Regions from separate parts of the Pseudomonas sp. IT-P74 genome, predicted to be linked through region 2. Evidence: riboswitches for the same ligand, from Rfam matches in the RefSeq annotation. Region 2 holds a riboswitch; the other holds the start of a gene.

Region 1 (10,038 bases), on a different contig from region 2:
TGCAGCACCGCCTGTACCTGGCTCAGGCGCTGGCTGAACTGTTCGCGGGCGGCGGTGCCTTCGTCGGAACCGCCGTAAGCGTAGCCGCCCCAGTTGAGGTAGACCTCCGCCAAGTCCTCACGGCTCTGCCACAGGCGACCGTCGATGGCGCCCTGCACGCCCGCGCCGTAGGCACCGGGCTTGGCTCCGAATATCCGCCAGCCGGCCTGACGTCGCGCAGCCTCTTCATCGAGCCCTGACTGCAGCAAGGCTGCACGCTCGGCGCGTACCTTGGCCGCCAACGGGTTGAGGTCGTCCGGCTCATCGAGGTCGGCCACCGCTTGCACCGCCGCGTCGAACAAGCGAATCAGATTGGCAAAGGCATCCCGGAAGAAACCGGACACGCGCAAAGTCACGTCCACCCGCGGACGGTCGAGCAAACTCAACGGCAGAATCTCGAAATCGTCGACCCGCTGGCTGCCGGTGGCCCAGACCGGACGCACGCCCATCAGCGCCATCGCTTGGGCGATGTCATCACCGCCAGTGCGCATGGTCGCGGTGCCCCACACCGACAGGCCGAGCTGGCGCAAATGATCGCCGTGGTCTTGCAGGTGCCGCTCGAGGATCAGGTTGGCCGACTGGAACCCGATGCGCCACGCCGTGGTGGTCGGCAGGTTGCGCACGTCCACCGAATAGAAATTGCGACCGGTGGGCAGCACGTCCAGGCGACCACGACTCGGCGCGCCGCTGGGACCGGCCGGGACGAAGCGACCGCCCAGGGCATCGAGCAATCCGCGCATTTCCGCCGGACCGCAGGCGTCCAGACGCGGGGCGACCACCTCGCGCAGGTTGTCGATGATGGCTTGCACCTCGTGTAGGAGCGAGCCTGCTCGCGATGGAGTGTCAGTTGGCATCAATGTGGCTGACACTCCATCGCGAGCAGGCTCGCTCCTACATGGGTCGGCCAATGCCTGCGAGATCAGTTGTGTGGCGAACAGCTCGAGGCGTTCGCGGGTATCCCCCGCCGTACGCCAAGACTCGTCGCTGACCAGCAAAAGCGGCTCGGGACGCGGCCCCGTCCACGGCTCGGCCAGCGCGCAATCCAGTGGGTCGAAGCCCAACCCGAACGCCTTGGCCAGCGCCCGCAGCAGGCTCGACTGCGCCCCCCGGCCATCGCCTCGTGGAATGCGCAGCAACGCCAGCAAGGTATCGATGCGCAAACGACCGGTGGGCGATTCGCCGAACACATGCAGGCCGTCGCGGATCTGCGACTCTTTCAAGTCGCACAGGTAGGTGTCGAGCCGCGGCAACCAGATCGCCGCGTCGGCATCGCTGTCGAGCTGCTCGTCCAGTTGCAGTTCGCGGTCGATGTGGGTGTCACGCACCAGCTGCAGGATGTCGCGCTGCAACTCTCGGGCACGACGTGGGTCCAGCAACTGCGCTTCGTAATATTCATCGGCCAACAATTCGAGGTTGCGCAGCGGGCCGTAGGTTTCGGCGCGGGTCAAAGGTGGCATCAGATGATCGATGATCACCGCCTGGGTGCGCCGCTTGGCCTGGGCGCCCTCGCCCGGGTCGTTGACAATGAACGGATAGATGTTCGGCAGCGGCCCGAGCAAAGCATCTGGCCAACAATGTTCCGACAGCCCGACGCCTTTGCCCGGCAGCCATTCGAGGTTGCCGTGCTTGCCGACGTGGATCACACCGTGGGCGCCGTAGGCGTTGCGCAGCCAGAAGTAGAACGCCAGGTAACCGTGGGGCGGCACCAGGTCCGGGTCGTGATACACCGCGCTCGGATCGACCTGATAACCCCTCGCCGGTTGAATGCCGACGAAGGTCAGGCCCAAGCGCAGGCCGGCGATCATCATCCGTCCGCTGCGGCACATCGGGTCGCTTTCCGGCGCGCCCCAACGTTCGAGCACCGCCGCACGGTTGGCTTCGGGCAGTGCGTTGAACATCGCCAGATAATCATCCATGCCCAGGCTTTGCTGGCACGGGCGCAGGTCGAGGGTCTCAAGATCGTTGCTGACGCCACCCAGCAACTGCTGGATCAGCGCGGTGCCGCTGTCCGGCAACTCAGCCGGCAACGGATAACCTTCGGCATGCAGCGCCCGCAGGATATTCAGCGCGGCGGCCGGGGTATCGAGGCCGACGCCATTGCCGATGCGGCCGTCGCGGGTCGGGTAATTGGCGAGAATCAAGGCAATGCGTTTTTCAGCATTGGGCACCCGCGCCAGATCGACCCAGCGCCGCGCCAGTTCGGCAACGAAGTCCATGCGCTCAGGTTGGGCCCGGTAGCAGACCACATCCGACTGACTGCGCTCACTGCGCCACGCCAGGTCCTTGAAACTGATCGGGCGGCTGATGATGCGTCCGTCCAGTTCAGGCAAGGCTATGTGCATCGCCAGATCACGGGGGCCAAGGCCCTGTTCGCTGGCGCGCCAACCCGGTTCGTTGTCCTGGGCGCAAATCGCCTGGATCACCGGAATATCGCGGCGAAACGGGCGCAGATGCGGTGCTTCGGGACTGGATTGGGCGAAGCCAGTGGTGTTCAGGATCACCGAGACGCTGGCCTCGTCCAGCCAGTCCTCGACCACGCCAAGGCAACCGGGCTCTTTCAGGCTGGCCAGGGCAATCGGCAACGGATTCAACCCCGCCGCCTGCAAACGCTGGCAAAAAACATCAATGAACGCGGTGTTCGCCGCCTGCAAATGCGAGCGATAGAACAACACCGCCGCCACCGGTTGACCGGCCTGCCAGTCGGCCTGCCAGTCGCTCAGTGCGGCAGAATGTTTGTGCGGATGGTAAACCGCCGTGCGTGGCAGGGTTTGCGGCTCGCCCCAGGTGTAATCACGGGCCAGCCAGCGGTTGGCCAGGCAGCGGAAGAAATCGAGGGCGTTGCCCATACCGCCCTGACGCAGAAACTGCCAGAGCCGGTCGCGATCTTCGGCACCGACGGTGCTCAGGTCACTGAGCTCCGGGTCCGGGCGATCATCGCCCGGCACCAGAATCACCTGCACACCGCGCTGCGACAGCTCGACCAGGCGCTCGATGCCATAACGCCAATAGGCGATGCCGCCGTGCAGCGAAATCAGGATCACCCTGGCGTGACGCAGCACTTCATCGACGTACAAATCCACCGAGGCATGGTTTTGCACCTGCATCGGGTTGGCCAGGCGCACGCTCGGGTAATCGTCGGGCAACTGTTGCGCCGCTTCGGCAAGCAGCGCCAGGCTGGAATCGCCGCTGCACAGGACAACCAGCTCGGCGGGGGTTTGTCCAAGGTCGGCGATATTGTCATCCGACACGAAACCGCCGGGCTGGGTCCTGAGCAGGTGCATGGCTTACACGCTGAGCGCGGCGCGCAATTGCGCTTCGAGAACAGTGGCGTCCAGTTGCTGGCCGATCAGCACCAGGCGGGTGACTCGCGCTTCTTCGGCGCCCCACTGGCGGTCGAAATGCTTGTCGAAACGCGTGCCCACGCCCTGGATCAGCAGGCGCATCGGCTTGTTCGGAATCGCCGCAAAACCCTTGACCCGCAGGATGCCGTGCTGGACCACCAGTTGGGTCAGCGCGTCCAGCAGCAGGCTTTCATCGGCTTGCGGCAGTTCGATGGAGATCGAATCGAAGGCGTCGTGATCGTGGTCGTCATGATCGTCGTCGCCATCGTGATGATGGTCGTGGTGGCTGTGACGGCCGTCGATGTGTTCTTCGGAGCCGGCACCCAGGCCGATCAGCACGTCCAGCGGCAGGCGACCGCTGCTGGCTTCGATGATTTTCACCGCTGGCGGCAATTCCTCGGCGACTTCCAGGCGCACGCGGGCCAGGTCCGCCGGGGTGATCAGGTCAGCCTTGTTGAGGATCACCAGGTCAGCACTGGCCAGTTGGTCGGCGAACAGTTCGTGCAACGGCGATTCGTGGTCCAGGTTCGGGTCAAGTTTGCGCTGGGCGTCGACCTGATCCGGGAACGCGGCGAAGGTGCCGGCGGCCACGGCCGGGCTGTCGACCACGGTGATCACCGCATCCACCGTGCAGGCACTGCGGATTTCCGGCCACTGGAAGGCCTGCACCAGCGGCTTTGGCAGCGCCAGGCCGGACGTTTCGATGAGAATGTGGTCCAGATCGCCGCGACGGGCCACCAGTTCGCGCATCACCGGGAAGAATTCTTCCTGGACGGTGCAGCACAGGCAGCCGTTGGCCAGCTCATAGACACGGCCGTTGGCTTCTTCTTCGGTGCAACCGATGGAGCACTGCTTGAGGATTTCGCCGTCGATGCCCAGCTCGCCAAATTCGTTGACGATCACCGCGATGCGGCGACCCTGGGCGTTGTCGAGCATGTGCCGCAGCAGCGTGGTTTTACCCGAGCCGAGAAAGCCGGTGACGATGGTGACGGGGAGTTTGGCCAGTGTTTTCATCGGATGCCCTATGGCTTAAGTGGCGGGCATACGGGACGACGACCGGCAACACGGACGCGCGTGCCTGAAGAGTTCGCCACCGGATCACCCCGCCCGGTTGAAAGTGAGAATCTGTGACGAGGCAGGTCTCCTGGCTGACGGTGTGCCGGCCTTGAGCCTGGCATTCGCTGCGCCTTCCCGCCGGCCTCATGATTTGAGCCTGCAGTGGCGTGGCAACGAACATCACCGTTCACAGTTGCGGGGGCAGCCGCGGCATCGACCGCGTTCCCTTCTTAGCTTCGACAAACGCCGAAGAACCTCGAAAGCGCAAGGCTACGCATGGTCTTGGGGCGGGTCAATGTCTTGTAGCGCCGCCGGCCCCATCGCGAGCAGGCTCGCTCCTACAGTTGATCGCATTCCCCGGTAGGAGCGAGCCTGCTCGCGATGAAGTCACCTCGGTTTCGAGTTGAGAACCCTTGCCAATTGACGCCCAACCCCCGCCCATGCTCTCCTACACGCCTTGTTACGGGTGCCCTTCACAGGGTGAAACGGGAAACCGGTGAATCATGTGCTTTACTCTTAAGCCATGTCAGTCCGGTGCTGCCCCCGCAACGGTAAGCGAGCGAAGCGTCAGATCCACTGTGCCTGCAAGGCATGGGAAGGTGATGTTTTCAGGTTCAGGCCAAAGCCTTTGCCCCTCGTGAGCCCGGAGACCGGCCCGCAACACAAAGTGACCAGTACGGTCACTGAACCAACAAACCCGCGGTGGGCGGGCGCTGTTTGAACCTCTGCGCGCCTGGTCGTGCGGGTTTTTGCATGCGCTCTTATTCCCCGCTGACAGACCAGAGGGAAACGCCATGTCGATCATCAGCAGCGCCGAACACACAGCCGCGAGCACCACCTCAACCCTGACCCAACGTCTGACCGCCGCCGTCTGCGCGTCGATTCTGGGCGCCTGCCTTGTGTATTTCGCCGGTTTCTCGCACATCGAAGCGGTGCACAACGCCGCCCATGATACCCGTCACAGCTCCGCGTTCCCGTGCCATTGAGAGCTGTCGACATGATCAAGCGTATTGCGCAAACCGCAGGTTTCACAGGGCTGCTGGCCGCCCTGTTGTTGACCCTGCTGCAAAGCTTCTGGGTCGCCCCGCTGATTTTGCAGGCCGAGACCTACGAAAAATCCGAACCGGCCGCTGTTGAAATGCATGAACACGCCGACGGTGCGACGGCTGCCCACACTCACGATGCGCAAGCCTGGGAGCCGGAAGACGGCTGGCAGCGCGTGCTGTCGACCACTGGCGGCAACCTGGTGGTGGCCGTCGGTTTCGCCCTGATGCTCGCTGGCCTGTACACCTTGCGTGCGCCGACCAGAACCTCGCAAGGCCTGCTCTGGGGCCTGGCCGGTTACGCGACCTTCGTGCTCGCGCCGACCCTCGGCCTGCCACCTGAACTGCCCGGCACCGCCGCCGCCGACCTGGCACAACGGCAACTGTGGTGGGTCGGTACCGCCGCCTCCACCGCCGTCGGTATCGCACTGATCGTGTTCAGCCGTCACTGGCTGATGAAAGTCCTGGGTGCAGCGATCCTCGCCGTTCCCCATGTGATTGGCGCACCGCAACCGGAAGTGCATTCGATGCTCGCTCCAGAGGCGCTGGAAACCCGGTTCAAAATCGCTTCGCAACTGACCAACGTGGCGTTCTGGCTGGCCCTGGGCCTGATCAGCGCCTGGTTGTTCCGTCGCAAAAGCGATGGTCAATACCACGCATGATCGATATCAGCACAGCGCCGACCCTGGTGGTCGGCCTGGGCTGCCAGCGAGGCTGCCCTGTCAGCACGTTGTTGGCGCTGCTCGATCAGGCGCTGGAGGCGCACCAGATTGGGCGTCAGGAAATCAAGGCACTGGCCAGCATCGATTCGAAGCGCGACGAACCTGCGTTAATCGAACTGGCTCAGCAGCTTGGCCTGGAATTGATGTATTTCAGCAGTGAACAACTGGCCGCTTATGAACCGCAACTCAGTCATCAATCGCAAATAGCGTTTGAACGCACCGGTTGCTACGGCGTGGCGGAAAGCGCCGCACTGGCCCTGGCGGAACAACTGGCCCAGGCCCCGGCAAAACTGCTGATTCCACGACAAAAATACGCCCAGGCAACACTGGCATTGGCCGGCGCTGCGTAAAAAACCGATAATCCCCGCCTTTGATCATGAACATTCTTCATCTGAAGCCCTGTTCAGCCTCTATTTCCCCACAGGAACCGACCATGACCGTCTACTTCATTGGCGCAGGTCCCGGCGACCCCGAACTGATTACCGTCAAGGGCCAGCGGCTGATTCGCAGCTGCCCGGTGATCATTTATGCCGGCTCCCTGGTGCCCGCCGCCGTGCTGGAAGGTCACTGTGCCGAACAGGTGGTCAACAGCGCCGAACTGCATCTGGAACAGATCATCGACCTGATCAGGAGCGCCCACGCCAAAGGCCAGGATGTCGCCCGGGTGCACTCCGGCGATCCGAGCCTGTATGGCGCCATTGGCGAGCAGATTCGCTATCTGCGTGAGCTGGGCATTGCGTTCGAAATCGTACCCGGCGTGACGGCCACCGCCGCTTGCGCGGCGCTCCTGGGCGCGGAGCTGACCCTGCCGGACATTTCGCAGAGCGTGATCCTGACTCGCTACGCCGACAAGACCGCCATGCCACCGGGAGAGGAATTCTCCAGCCTGGCGCAGCACGGCGCGACCATGGCAATTCATTTGGGGGTCAATCACCTGGCGAAGATCGTTGAGGAACTGCTACCTCATTACGGCGCCGATTGCCCGATTGCGGTGGTGCACCGCGCAAGCTGGCCGGATCAGGATTGGGTGGTGGGCACGCTGGAGGATATTGCCGGGAAGGTTGAAGCCAGGGGCTTTCGCCGTACGGCATTGATTCTGGTGGGTCGGGTTCTGGGCAATGATCAATTCAGCGAGTCATCGTTGTATCGCGCCGGGCATGCGCATCTCTATCGCCCATAAGCCCCCTTCGCGAGCAGGCTCGCTCCCACAATGGTCTGTGCGGGGCACAAGTCCCTGGTTACTGAAGATCTACTGTGGGAGCCTGCTCGCGAAGGCGTCAGTGAATTCAACCCGTAAAAAAACGGCGCTCACGGGGCGCCGTTTTTTCATTTCGCAGCGAACACCTTAGTAGTAGGCGTTTTCTTTCTGCGTGTGGTCGGTCACGTCGCGAACGCCTTTGAGCTCCGGAATGCGCTCGAGCAAGGTGCGCTCGATGCCTTCCTTCAGCGTCACGTCGGCCTGGCCGCAGCCCTGGCAACCACCGCCGAACTGCAGGACAGCGATGCCGTCTTCGACCACATCGATCAGGCTGACCTGACCGCCGTGGCTGGCCAGCCCCGGGTTGATCTCGGTTTGCAGGTAGTAGTTGATGCGCTCGTTGACCGGGCTGTCGGCGTTGACCATCGGTACTTTGGCATTTGGCGCCTTGATGGTCAGCTGGCCGCCCATGCGGTCAGTGGCGTAGTCGACAACGGCATCGTCCAGGAAGGCTTCGCTGAAGTGGTCGATGTACGCGGTGAAGCTTTTGAGCCCCAGCGCGGTGTCTTCGGGTTTTTCTTCGCCCGGCTTGCAGTAGGCAATGCAGGTTTCGGCGTACTGGGTGCCAGGCTGGGTGATGAAGACGCGGATGCCGATGCCCGGGGTGTTCTGCTTGGAGAGCAGATCAGCCAGGTAATCGTGGGCGGCGTCGGTGATGGTAATAGCGGTCATGGAAACTCCTCGCAGGCTTGGGCGCAGTTTACGCCAATCAACGCGCCGGACAAAGTCCTAGTATTTTTGTCGGGAAAGATTCCGACTATTCCCCTGGTTTTCTGTAGGAGCGAGCTTGCTCGCGATGGTCGCCAACGATAACGCGCACTCCCGGGTTTACGCGGAGCACTTAAGACCATCGCGAGCGAACTCGCTCCTACAAGGGGATTTGTGGCGGATCAGAGGTTCTCGTAGCGGTTCATGTCCAGCACGCCCTCTTCCACCGGATCGTTTTCCTGGATATAGCGGCTCAGGTCATGGAAATAGAACCAGAATTGCGCATGACTGCGGCGTATTCCCCAACGTTCGACGATTTTCTCCAAGCTGTCGCTGTCCTTGGCGCTTTCCATCGCATCCACAAAGGCCGGCACTTGCCCGGCCGGGATGTTGAACATGAAGTTCGGGTAGCTGCTGAGCACACCCGGGAAAATCGTCAGGGTGTCGAGACCTGGTTGGTAGCGCAGTGACTCACCGAGCAAAAACGCCACATTGCTGTGCGCACGATTGCGTAGCAGGCTATAGACCTCTCGCTTGCCGCTACTGGTTTCGATACGCAGCAGGGTGGCTTCCGGCAACTGATCGATGACCTTCAGCCCGGCGGCCGGACGCGAAGTCAGGCGGCTCAACGCCTGCTCGGCACTTTGCAGGTCCGGGTCGATGTTCGGCCGCGAACAGTAAGCGCCATCGCAACGGTTGATCGGGTCGGGCCTGGCATTAAGGTCGCCGTATCGGGCCAGCAACTGATGGGCAAAGTCACGCTTGGGATCAGCCGGGCTCAGACTCAGCGCGGTCGGTTTATCGTCATCGATGGTCTCGTAGTCCAGCCACATCTTGAACTTGCCACTATTCTGATACCAGTCATCCAGGTAGTCGTCCCGGGAATCGGCGGGCATCAGGCGCAGGAAATTTTGCTCGGCACCGTTGCGGATCAGGTCGAAATACAGGCGCGTCTGGGCCTGGTGGGACAGGTTACCGAACACATCGAAGTTCACCGCCAGTTGATAGTAGGTGCGCTCCAGCAGCGGATAGTCGAACAGCCATATGGTTTGCGGCACCTCACCGATCAGGCCTTTGGTCACCGAAGCGCTGTCGAAATGGCGGAAGATGCTCAGTAACGCATTGTCGTTGCCGGCCCACAGGGTCGACCAGCTCGGCGCCGGCTCATCGGCGTAGCTGTCCCGGCGCAAGGCTTCGTATTCGTTGCGCTTGTCGCGGTAGTCGTGCCACAGGCTGAGGACGCTGCCGACATCATCGTTCTGCCCCGGCATGGCCAGCAACGGCGTGGCTTGCCCGCGATAGTTCGGATCGGTGACATACAGGTCGTGCTCGGGCGCCTGGAACAGCGCCCAGAAATTATCGCGGATCACGTCCGTGGCGATCTGACCACGACACACCGGCCCACGGATAAAGGTGCGCACGAAGTACTCGGCATTATCGAGCATGAACTGATAGCGCGCCTGGGCCGGAATCGCTTCGAAGGTGGCAAACGGGTTGGCCCGGCTCTGCGGTCCATAGCCCGGCAACGCGTCGACCTGCCAGTTGCCGCTGTAGAACAGGCTCTTGACCCGCGCCAGCTTTGCTGGACTCAGCGGATAGGTGATGTGGGTCTTGTGCACGATCACGCCCTGCACCGGCCACAAGCGATAGTAGAACTCCGTGCCCGGATCATCGTTGGGGCGACGGGTGTTGATCAGGTCGATCGGCTGGCCGCTCGGGGTGCGCGAACGCACCCACTGGAAGAAATGCCCAGGCTCGCCGTCCCTGAAGTAGAGATGGGCGAGGAACCAGTGCTCGTACAGCCAGCGCCCCACCAGACTTTCCCGGGCGCCCGGCGAATTGAGCAGATTTTCCCATTGCACCACCTGCAA
Region 2 (10,038 bases):
GATAGCCTGGGCGACAGCTACTGGAGCAAGACTTTCATCGAAGCCAAGCGCGCCCTGGCAATGGCACCTAACGCGTCGCCAATCGTCACTGCACGTAAATAAGCGGACATTTTGTAAGGCGAACTTAAAGTCTTACTTGAAGTTTGTCGTGTAGTCGCTAGAATCTTGATCTACAAATGATGGCAAACCGCCTGCTTCCAACGCAGGCGGTTTTCTTTTCTGCGCTCCCCGCAGAAAAAGCCGCAGCCAGATCAGGATGTTCTGCTTATGACGACGTCGGCCCGCCTCGCAATCATGTTCTTCGCAGCGCTGCTCAGTGCCTGCGCCAGCCGCACACCGCCTCCTGCGCCGGTGATTCGCGCTCCCATCGTATTTGGTTCCTCGCAGGCTTTTTCGCCCGAAGCGGAAGACGTGCTGTTTCGCGCCCTCGGTCTGGTGGGCACGCCTTATCGCTGGGGTGGCAACACGCCGGATTCCGGGTTTGATTGCAGTGGCCTGATCGCTTACGTGTACCGCGATGTCGCCGGTATTGCTTTGCCGCGCACCACGCGTGAGATGATCTCCATGCAAGCGGCGAATGTAGGCAAGGAAGGCCTGCAGACCGGCGACCTGCTTTTCTTTGCCACCAATGGCGGTTCCCAGGTCAGTCATGCCGGCATCTATGTGGGAGAAGGGCGCTTCGTCCACGCGCCGGCCACCGGCGGCACCGTGAAGCTCGACAGCCTGTCCAAGGCGTATTGGCAAAAAGCTTACCTGAGCGCCAAGCGTGTTCTGCAGCCTGAGCATCTGGCGCGCAATCCGTAACCTTCGGAGCTGCTGGTCATGACTGCTCGCACGCTTAATCTCGACGACGACCTGTACCAATACCTGCTCGATGTTTCCCTGCGCGAAACGCCGCTGCTCAAGCGCTTGCGCGATGAGACCCAGGCGCTGCCGATGGCGCGCTGGCAGGTGGCGCCTGAGCAGGGGCAGTTTCTTGCCCTGCTGGTGAAACTGACGGGGGCCAGGCGCTTGCTCGAAGTCGGCACCTTTACCGGCTACAGCGCGCTGTGCATGGCGGCGGCGTTGCCCGCTGACGGTTCGCTGATTTGCTGTGACATCCCTGGCGACTACAACGCCATCGCGCGGCGCTACTGGCAAGAAGCGGGGCTGGCCGGGCGGATTGACCTGCGGCTGGCTCCGGCGCTGGAAACCCTTGCCGAACTTGAGCGACAAGGGCAGGGCGGGCAGTACGACCTGGTGTTCATCGATGCCGACAAGGCCAACTACCCGGCTTATCTGGAACACGCCCTGCAATTGCTGCGGGTCGGTGGGCTGGCGGTGTTCGATAACACCCTGTGGAGCGGGCGCGTGCTCGAGGCCAGCCCCGAGAGCGCGGACACCCGGGCGATTCAGGCGCTCAACCGGGCGTTGAAGGATGATGCGCGGGTGGATTTGTCCTTGTTGCCGATCGGGGATGGTTTGACTCTTTGCCGCAAACGCTGAGCCCCTGTAGGAGCGAGCCTGCTCGCGATGGCTGTGGGGCAGGCAACATCAAAGTTGAATGCGCCGGCCTCATCGCGAGCAGGCTCGCTCCTACAGGTGATGTAGTGCCGTTACCTGGCAGCCGACACCCGCCACACCTTGTTCCCCACGTCATCGGCCACCAACAGGTCACCCTGTCGGTCGATCACCACGCCCACCGGGCGGCCCATGGCCTGTTCCTTGTCGTTGAGAAAACCTGTGAGCACTTCAACGGGCTTTCCGACCGGTTTGCCTGCGCTGAACGGCACGAAAATCACTTTGTAGCCACTGTGGGGGTTGCGGTTCCATGAGCCGTGCTGCCCGATGAATGCCCCTTGGGTGAAGGGTGGCGGCAACTTGCTGTTTTCGGCGAAGGTCAGGCCCAGTGATGCCGTGTGCGGTCCGACGGCGTAGTCCGGGGCGATAGCCTTGGCCACCAGGTCCGGGTTTTGCGGCTCGACGCGAATATCGACATGCTGGCCGTAGTAGCTGTACGGCCAGCCATAAAAAGCGCCGTCTTTCACTGAGGTGATGTAGTCCGGTACCAGGTCACTGCCGATTTCATCCCGTTCGTTGACTGCGGTCCACAGCGCACCACTGTGCGGTTCCCAGGCCATGCCGTTGGGGTTGCGCAAGCCGGAGGCGAAGATCCGCTGCCGGCCGGTGGCGCGATCCACTTCCCAGATCGCCGCGCGACCTTCTTCCTTGTCCATGCCGTTTTCGCCGACGTTGCTGTTGGAACCTACGGTGACGTATAGCTTGCTGCCGTCCTTGCTGGCGATGACGTTTTTCGTCCAGTGATGGTTCAGCGGCCCACCTGGCAGGTCGACCACCTTGATCGGCGGTGACTTGATCTGCGTATCGCCACTTTCATAGTGAAAACGCAGCAGGCGATCGGTGTCGGCCACATACAGGTCATTGCCGACCAGGGTCATGCCGAAGGGCGAGTTGAGGTTTTGCACAAACACCGTGCGGGTTTCCGCAACGCCATCGTGGTCCTTGTCGCGCAGCAAGGTGATGCGGTTGGCGCTGGGCACCCTGGCCCCGGCACGGCCCATGACTTTCTTCATCACCCAGCCGCGAATGCCTTTGCCGTCTTCGGGTTTGGGCGGTGCATTGGTTTCCGCCACCAGCACATCGCCATTGGGCAGCACATAAAGCCAGCGGGGGTGATCCAGGTCTTCGGCAAAAGCGGCTACTTGAGTGCCTGTGGCGGCGACGGGTTTCGCACCCTGCGGCCAGCCGATGGCCGGGGCGATGTTCACGGTCGGCACCAGTGTCTTGTTGGGTTCTGGTAGTCGGGGTGACGGGCCGGTGCCGTCGGAGACTTGCAGGCGGGAGGTCTCGCCACAAGCGGCGAGCCCTGTGCCAAGCGCGATAACGAGGACGAGCGGGGGCGTGCGCATGCTGGTCTTCCCTATGAATGCCTTGTTCTAATCATAGAGAAGGGTTGTCGTGCGATGGTTCAACCCTCAGCCGCGGGCTTCCTTGAACAGCACCGCGATGCCGGGGTGATAGTTGCCCGCTTCGTTGCGCAACTTGCGGTAGGCATAAGGGAAATACCAGGCGACAGCGCAGGTGTGTTCCTTTTGCAGGTCGTCGACCATGTCCTGGAGTTCTTCCGGTGTGGCGCCTTGCTGGGCTTTTTGCGGGGCGACGAACAGGCAGCCGAGTTTCAGGTCGCTGGCGTGGCTCAGGCGCTTCGCATCGCTGGCGATATCGAGCAGGGCCTGGGACAGGTTGAGGCTGTTGACCCGTGGCCAGCGCTGGCTGGTCTGGATGTAGGCGCGGGTTTCGGGGGAGGCCAGGAGCAGGTCGGCGCGGCTGTTGCGCTCGCCTTCTTCGGTCTGCTTGCGAGTGGGGGTCTGTTGCAGCGTGACCATCTCGGCCATCCAGGCGGCGGCGGACAGCAGTCCGAGATTGGCCTTTTCGTCGTGCCAGTACGGTGTGTCGCCATCGCCGCGGACGGCGTTGTAACGGTCGATGCATTCGAACCAGTGCTCGAGCACCGGACGCAGGAATTCCAGCTTTGGATTGCTGATGATCATGCCTTGCATGGGCTCACCCTTGTTATTGTGTTGTGAGATTGTGGCTCTTTGATATCACTGCTGAGAGCGTGGCACAAGATTGACGTCAGTTTATTGATTGATGGCAGTTATTCGGTCGATGGCCTCCCGGCTTTAATTGACGCTCCACCCCCAACCCTCTAACCTTCGCGGCTTGTTTCAGGTGCTCTGTGGCTTGGGTCGACAGAGTGAAACAGGGAAGCCGGTGAGTGAGTCCTTCTGTTGGTCGAAGGCCCGCAATTCCGGCGCTGCCCCCGCAACGGTAAATGAGTGAAAACTGTGTGTGATGCCACTGTGTCGATTTGATGCGGGAAGGCGCACAGTCTGGCCCCGCGCCACTCATGAGCCCGGAGACCGGCCTGATTCATCCAGCGGCATCACGGTGGGCGATGCCAGGCTTTTTGCCTTCTATTGTTGTGCCTGCCCGCCGTTATTCCTGCCTCAACGGAGAGCTCCCCCATGACTGATACCCCCGATCGTGACGAACGCCACCTGGCGCGCATGCAGCGCAAAAAAGCCGTGATCGACGAGCGCATCGCCAATTCCCCGAACGAGTGTGGCCTGCTGCTGGTGCTGACCGGCAACGGTAAGGGCAAGAGCAGCTCGGCTTTCGGCATGCTCGCCCGCGCCATGGGGCACGGCATGCAATGCGGCGTGGTGCAGTTCATCAAGGGCCGCAACAGCACGGGTGAAGAGTTGTTCTTCCGGCGCTTTCCCGAGCAGGTGCGTTTTCATGTGATGGGCGAAGGCTTTACCTGGGAAACCCAGGACCGCCAGCGCGACATCGCCGCCGCCGAAGCCGCCTGGGCGGTGTCGCAGCAACTGCTGCGCGATCCGTCCATCGGTCTGGTGGTGCTCGATGAGCTGAACATCGCCCTCAAGCACGGCTACCTCGATCTCGATCAGGTGCTCAGCGACTTGCAGGCCCGACCGCCGATGCAACACGTGGTGGTCACCGGTCGTGCCGCCAAGCCGGAGATGATCGAGATGGCTGACACCGTCACCGAGATGGGCGTGATCAAACACGCCTTTCAAGCGGGGATCAAAGCGCAGAAAGGCGTCGAATTGTGAGTCAGTCTCGGCACTGTCCGGCGGTACTGATTGCCGCGCCGGCCTCTGGCCAGGGCAAGACCACCGTCACCGCGGCGCTGGCCCGATTGCATCGCAATCAGGGGCGCAAGGTCCGTGTGTTCAAGTGCGGCCCCGACTTTCTCGATCCGATGATCCTCGAGCGCGCCAGTGGTGCGCCGGTGTATCAACTGGACATGTGGATGGTCGGCGAGCAGGAGAGTCGCCGCTTGCTGTGGGAAGCCGCCGCTGAAGCCGACCTGATCCTGATCGAGGGCGTCATGGGGCTGTTCGACGGGACGCCGTCGAGCGCCGACCTGGCGCGGCATTTCGGTGTTCCGGTGCTGGGTGTGATCGATGGCACCGCCATGGCCCAGACCTTCGGCGCGTTGGCCCTGGGGCTGGCGCGTTATCAGCCGGATTTGCCGTTCGCCGGCGTGCTGGCCAATCGTGTCGGCACGCTGCGCCACGCGCAACTGCTTGAAGGCAGCCTGACTGAAGGTTTGCGCTGGTACGGCGCGCTGTCCCGGGAAACCGGGATCGAATTGCCGAGCCGGCACCTGGGGCTGGTGCAGGCCAGCGAGTTGAACGATCTCGACCTGCGCCTCGATGCGGCCGCCGATGCCCTGGCCAGCAGTTGCGAGGTTGCGCTGCCGCCGACAGTCGAGTTCGCCGCCCCTGATGTCATCGCGGTCGAACCGCTGCTGGCCGGTGTGCGCATTGCCGTCGCCCGGGATGAAGCCTTTGCGTTCACTTACGGTGCAAGCCTGGATCTGCTGCGGGCGATGGGCGCCGAGTTGTCCTTCTTCTCGCCGATCCGCGACTGTGCGTTGCCGGAGGCGGACAGTCTGTATCTGCCGGGTGGTTACCCGGAACTGCACCATGTTGCGCTGGCGCAAAACACCGCGATGCTCGACGCGATCCGCGCCCACCACAGGGCGGGCAAACCCTTGCTCGCCGAGTGTGGCGGCATGCTGTACCTGCTCGACTCACTGACCGATGTCGAGGGTACTCGCGCCGAACTGGTTGGCTTGCTGACCGGTGATGCGGTCATGCAAAAGCGTCTGGCGGCGTTGGCGTTGCAAGCGGTGGAATTGCCGGAAGGCTCGCTGCGCGGGCACACCTATCACCATTCGCTGACCACCACTGAACTGGCGCCGATTGCCCGTGGCTTGAGCCCTAACGGTGGGCGCGGAGCGGAGGCGGTCTACCGTGAGGGGCGGATGACCGCCTCTTATGTGCACTTTTATTTTCCGTCGAACCCCTCGGCGATTGCCGCGCTGTTTGCGCCGGACCTTGAGGCCGTCATCGCTTCCGTAATGGATCACCTGACTCCTGTGGGAGCGAGCCTGCTCGCTAAGCGGCCATGAGCGACAACGCATTCTCTGAAGCCGAACGCACAGCGGTCTATCGCGCCATCGCCGAACGCCGCGACATGCGCCACTTCAGCGGCGGCACCGTCGAGCCCGAATTGCTCCGGCGCCTGCTCGAAGCGGCGCATCAGGCCCCCAGTGTCGGCCTGATGCAGCCCTGGCGCTTCATCCGCATCAGCGATCGCGCCTTGCGCGGGCAAATCCAGGCCCTGGTGGAAGAAGAACGCATCCGCACCGCCGAAGCCCTCGGCGAGCGCAGCGATGAGTTCATGAAGCTCAAGGTCGAAGGCATCAACGATTGCGCCGAGGTTCTGGTCGCCGCACTGATGGACGACCGCGAGCAGCATATCTTCGGTCGCCGCACGCTGCCGGAAATGGACATGGCTTCGCTGTCCTGTGCCATCCAGAACCTTTGGTTGGCGTCCCGCGCCGAAGGGCTGGGCATGGGCTGGGTGTCGCTGTTCGAACCCCAGGCACTGGCGGACTTGTTGAGGTTGCCGTCGGGAGCCAAACCGCTGGCGGTGCTGTGCCTCGGGCCAGTCAAAGAGTTCTACCCGGCGCCGATGCTGGTGCTCGAAGGCTGGGCACAGGCGCGTCCGCTACATGAATTGCTGTATGAAAATTATTGGGGAGTGAGTCAATGAGTGTGGCGTTGTTGAGTGTCGCCGCGGTTGCGCTGGATGCGCTGCTGGGTGAACCCAAACGCTGGCATCCGCTGGTGGCGTTCGGCCGATTTGCCGAGCGCATCGAGCAACGTTTCAACGGCGGCGGTCGCGGCTGGCGCAGTCATGGCGTCACCGCGTGGGTGATCGCCGTATTGCCGCTTACGCTGCTGGCCACGGCACTCTCCTGGGCGCCCTATGTCGGCTGGATCGTCGAGATTCTCGCGCTCTATTGCGCCCTCGGCATGCGCAGTCTCGGTGAGCACGTCACGCCTGTGGCCAAGGCCCTGCGCGGCGGAGATCTTGATGAAGCACGCAAACGCGTGAGCTATCTGGTCAGTCGCCAGACCAGCGAACTGGATGAAACCGAGGTCGCCCGTGCCGCTACCGAGTCGGTACTGGAAAACGGCAGCGATGCAGTATTCGCGGCGTTGTTCTGGTTTGCCGTGGCCGGTGCGCCGGGCGTGGTGCTCTACCGCCTGAGCAATACGCTGGATGCGATGTGGGGTTATCGCAATGAGCGCTTCGAACGGTTCGGCTGGGCGGCGGCGAAAGTCGACGACGTGCTCAATTACATTCCCGCGCGCCTGGTGGCACTGACTTACGCGCTGCTGGGCAAAACCCGGTTGGCGTTGAAATGCTGGCGCACCCAGGGCCCGACCTGGGACAGCCCGAACGCCGGCCCGGTGATGGCGGCAGGGGCGGGTACCCTTGGTGTCGAATTGGGCGGGGCGGCGATTTATCACGGCGAATTGCATCAGCGTCCGCAGTTGGGCGAAGGCGTGCCGGCGGATGCCGACTCCATTGACCGGGGCTGGCAATTGGTCCAGCGCGGGGTATGGTTGTGGCTGCTGATTCTCTGTCTGGGGGCCGAATTTTATGCTTGAGCACGGTGGGCGATTGCGCAAGGCGGCGCTCGAATACGGCATAGAGGAAGCCGACTGGCTGGACCTGTCCACGGGCCTTGCGCCTTGGCCGTTCCCGGTGCCGGATATTCCGCTGCGGGCCTGGGCCCGTTTGCCGGAGACGGACGACGGCCTGGAGCAGGCCGCCTGTGATTACTACGGCACCTTGCAGGCATTGCCGGTCGCCGGCTCGCAAATGGCGATCCAGCTGCTGCCGCGATTGCGTCGGGCGGGCAAGGTCGGCGTGCTGTCACCCTGTTACGCCGAGCACGCCGAAGCGTGGCGTCGCAACGGCTACATCGTGCGTGAAGTGCTGGAGCAGGAAGTCGACTTCTTTATCGACAGTTTCGACGTGCTGGTGGTGGTCAATCCGAATAACCCCACAGGCCTTAGCCTCACCCCCAGTCGCCTGCTCGACTGGCACACACGGCTGGCCCAGCGCGGTGGCTGGCTGGTGGTGGACGAAGCGTTCATGGATAACACGCCGCCACTGAGCCTGGCGCCGTTTGCCCATCAAGTCGGGCTGATCGTCTTGCGTTCCTTCGGCAAGTTTTTCGGCCTGGCCGGTGTGCGCCTTGGGTTTGTGCTGGCAGAACGCAAGTTGCTCAAGTTGCTGGCTGAACAAGTGGGGCCCTGGGCCGTGAGCGGGGCAACCCGGGTCGTGGGCCAGGCCTGCCTGCGCGATACGCAAGGGCAGGCGCGGCAACGGCTGCGCACCGAAGAGGCCAGCGAGCGCCTTGCGTCGTTGCTGGAGCAACACGGCTTCGAGCCCCAAGGCGGTTGTGCGCTGTTCCAGTGGCTGATCACCGAACGCGCCGAAGAACTGTATGAATTCATGGCTCGGCGCGGCATTCTCCTGCGGTTGTTCACGCACAACGGCAGCCTGCGATTCGGCTTGCCCGGTGACGAAATCGCCTGGGTACGACTGGCGCAGGCGTTCGAAGATTTCGCCAAGGACAACCAATGACCACGCTGATGGTGCAGGGCACCACATCGGATGCCGGTAAAAGCACGCTGGTGACCGCGCTGTGCCGTTGGGCCACGCGCCAAGGCGTCAGGGTGGTGCCGTTCAAGCCGCAGAACATGGCCCTCAACAGTGCGGTGACGGCCGACGGTGGCGAGATCGGCCGCGCCCAGGCGGTACAGGCCCAGGCCGCGAACCTTGCACCGCACACCGACATGAACCCGGTGTTGCTCAAGCCCAACAGTGACACCGGTGCCCAGGTGATCATCCATGGCCGCGCCGTCACGACCATGAATGCCGTCGCCTATCACGACTACAAAACCATCGCCATGCAAGCGGTGCTTGCCTCCCACGAGCGCTTGAGCGCGGTGTATCCGCTGGTGATGGTCGAGGGCGCGGGCTCGCCGGCGGAAATCAATCTGCGGGCCGGCGACATCGCCAACATGGGCTTCGCCGAAGCGGTGGATTGCCCGGTGCTGCTGATCGCCGATATCAATCGCGGCGGGGTTTTCGCCCATCTGGTAGGCACTCTTGAATTGCTGTCGCCGAGCGAACAGGCGCGGGTCAAAGGCTTCGTCATCAATCGTTTTCGTGGCGATATCGCGTTACTGCAACCCGGCCTCGACTGGCTCGAAGAGCGTACCGGCAAACCGGTGATCGGTGTGCTGCCGTACGTGATGGACCTGCACCTGGAGGCCGAGGACGGCATCGATCAACGCCAGACCGATAAAGTTGAGCAAGTGCTGAAAGTGGTGGTTCCGGTGCTGCCGCGCATCAGCAATCACACCGATTTCGATCCGCTGCGCCTGCATCCGCAAGTGGACCTGCAATTCATCGGCCCCGGCCAGGCGATTGCGCCTGCCGACCTGATCATTCTTCCTGGCTCGAAAAGTGTGCGCAGCGACCTCGCGTACCTGCGGGCCAACGGCTGGGACACCGCCATCGCCCGGCACCTGCGTTACGGCGGGAAACTGCTGGGGATTTGTGGCGGTCTGCAGATGCTCGGAGAGCAAGTGCATGACCCGCTGGGCCTTGAAGGGGCGCCGGGTTCCAGTGCCGGTTTGGGGCTGCTGGCGTTCCAGACTCTGCTCGAACAAGAGAAGCAGTTGCGCAATGTGCGCGGTCGTCTGGCGCTGGAAGATGCGCCGGTGGCGGGCTATGAAATTCATGCCGGCGTGACCACCGGCCCGGCCCTGGAAAACGCCGCAGTGCACCTGGATGACGGTCGCTGTGAGGGTGCGCAAAGTGCTGACGGGCAGATTTTCGGCACCTACCTCCACGGGCTGTTCGAATCGGCGGCGGCGTGCAGTGCGCTGTTGCGATGGGCGGGGTTGCAGGAGGTGCAGGACGTGGATTATCACGGCTTGCGCGAGCGTGATATCGAGCGGTTGGCGGATCTGGTGGAGAAGCATCTGGATACCGGGCTGTTGCGGCAGCTCTGCGGGATTTGATGCGGTTTTAATACCGGTATCGCGAGCAGGCTCGCTCCTACAGTTG

Evidence for each region. Region 2 has a riboswitch for cobalamin ahead of cobO (cob(I)yrinic acid a,c-diamide adenosyltransferase). Riboswitches for the same ligand answer to the same signal wherever they lie in the genome.
Region 1: linked by a shared signal. The riboswitch ahead of ACM6J5_RS03390 (CbtB domain-containing protein) and the one ahead of cobO (cob(I)yrinic acid a,c-diamide adenosyltransferase) in region 2 are both predicted to bind cobalamin.

The regions. Positions count from the first base shown of each region.
Region 1 is NZ_CATKQD010000003.1:162,969-173,006, reverse strand. It holds gene cobN (cobaltochelatase subunit CobN) at 1-3,320, opposite strand, end outside; gene cobW (cobalamin biosynthesis protein CobW) at 3,324-4,394, opposite strand; cobalamin riboswitch at 4,497-4,710, opposite strand; cobalamin riboswitch at 4,884-5,110, shown strand; gene ACM6J5_RS03390 (CbtB domain-containing protein) at 5,231-5,422, shown strand; gene ACM6J5_RS03385 (CbtA family protein) at 5,434-6,141, shown strand; gene ACM6J5_RS03380 (cobalamin biosynthesis protein) at 6,138-6,551, shown strand; gene cobM (precorrin-4 C(11)-methyltransferase) at 6,635-7,381, shown strand; gene nfuA (Fe-S biogenesis protein NfuA) at 7,547-8,131, opposite strand; gene ACM6J5_RS03365 (fatty acid cis/trans isomerase) at 8,350-10,038, opposite strand, start outside.
Region 2 is NZ_CATKQD010000055.1:325,111-335,148, forward strand. It holds gene ACM6J5_RS21870 (C40 family peptidase) at 1-102, shown strand, start outside; gene ACM6J5_RS21875 (C40 family peptidase) at 268-804, shown strand; gene ACM6J5_RS21880 (O-methyltransferase) at 823-1,485, shown strand; gene ACM6J5_RS21885 (PQQ-dependent sugar dehydrogenase) at 1,596-2,909, opposite strand; gene ACM6J5_RS21890 (hypothetical protein) at 2,976-3,560, opposite strand; cobalamin riboswitch at 3,714-3,947, shown strand; gene cobO (cob(I)yrinic acid a,c-diamide adenosyltransferase) at 4,029-4,640, shown strand; gene ACM6J5_RS21900 (cobyrinate a,c-diamide synthase) at 4,637-6,007, shown strand; gene bluB (5,6-dimethylbenzimidazole synthase) at 6,004-6,654, shown strand; gene cbiB (adenosylcobinamide-phosphate synthase CbiB) at 6,651-7,559, shown strand; gene cobD (threonine-phosphate decarboxylase CobD) at 7,552-8,544, shown strand; gene ACM6J5_RS21920 (cobyric acid synthase) at 8,541-9,992, shown strand.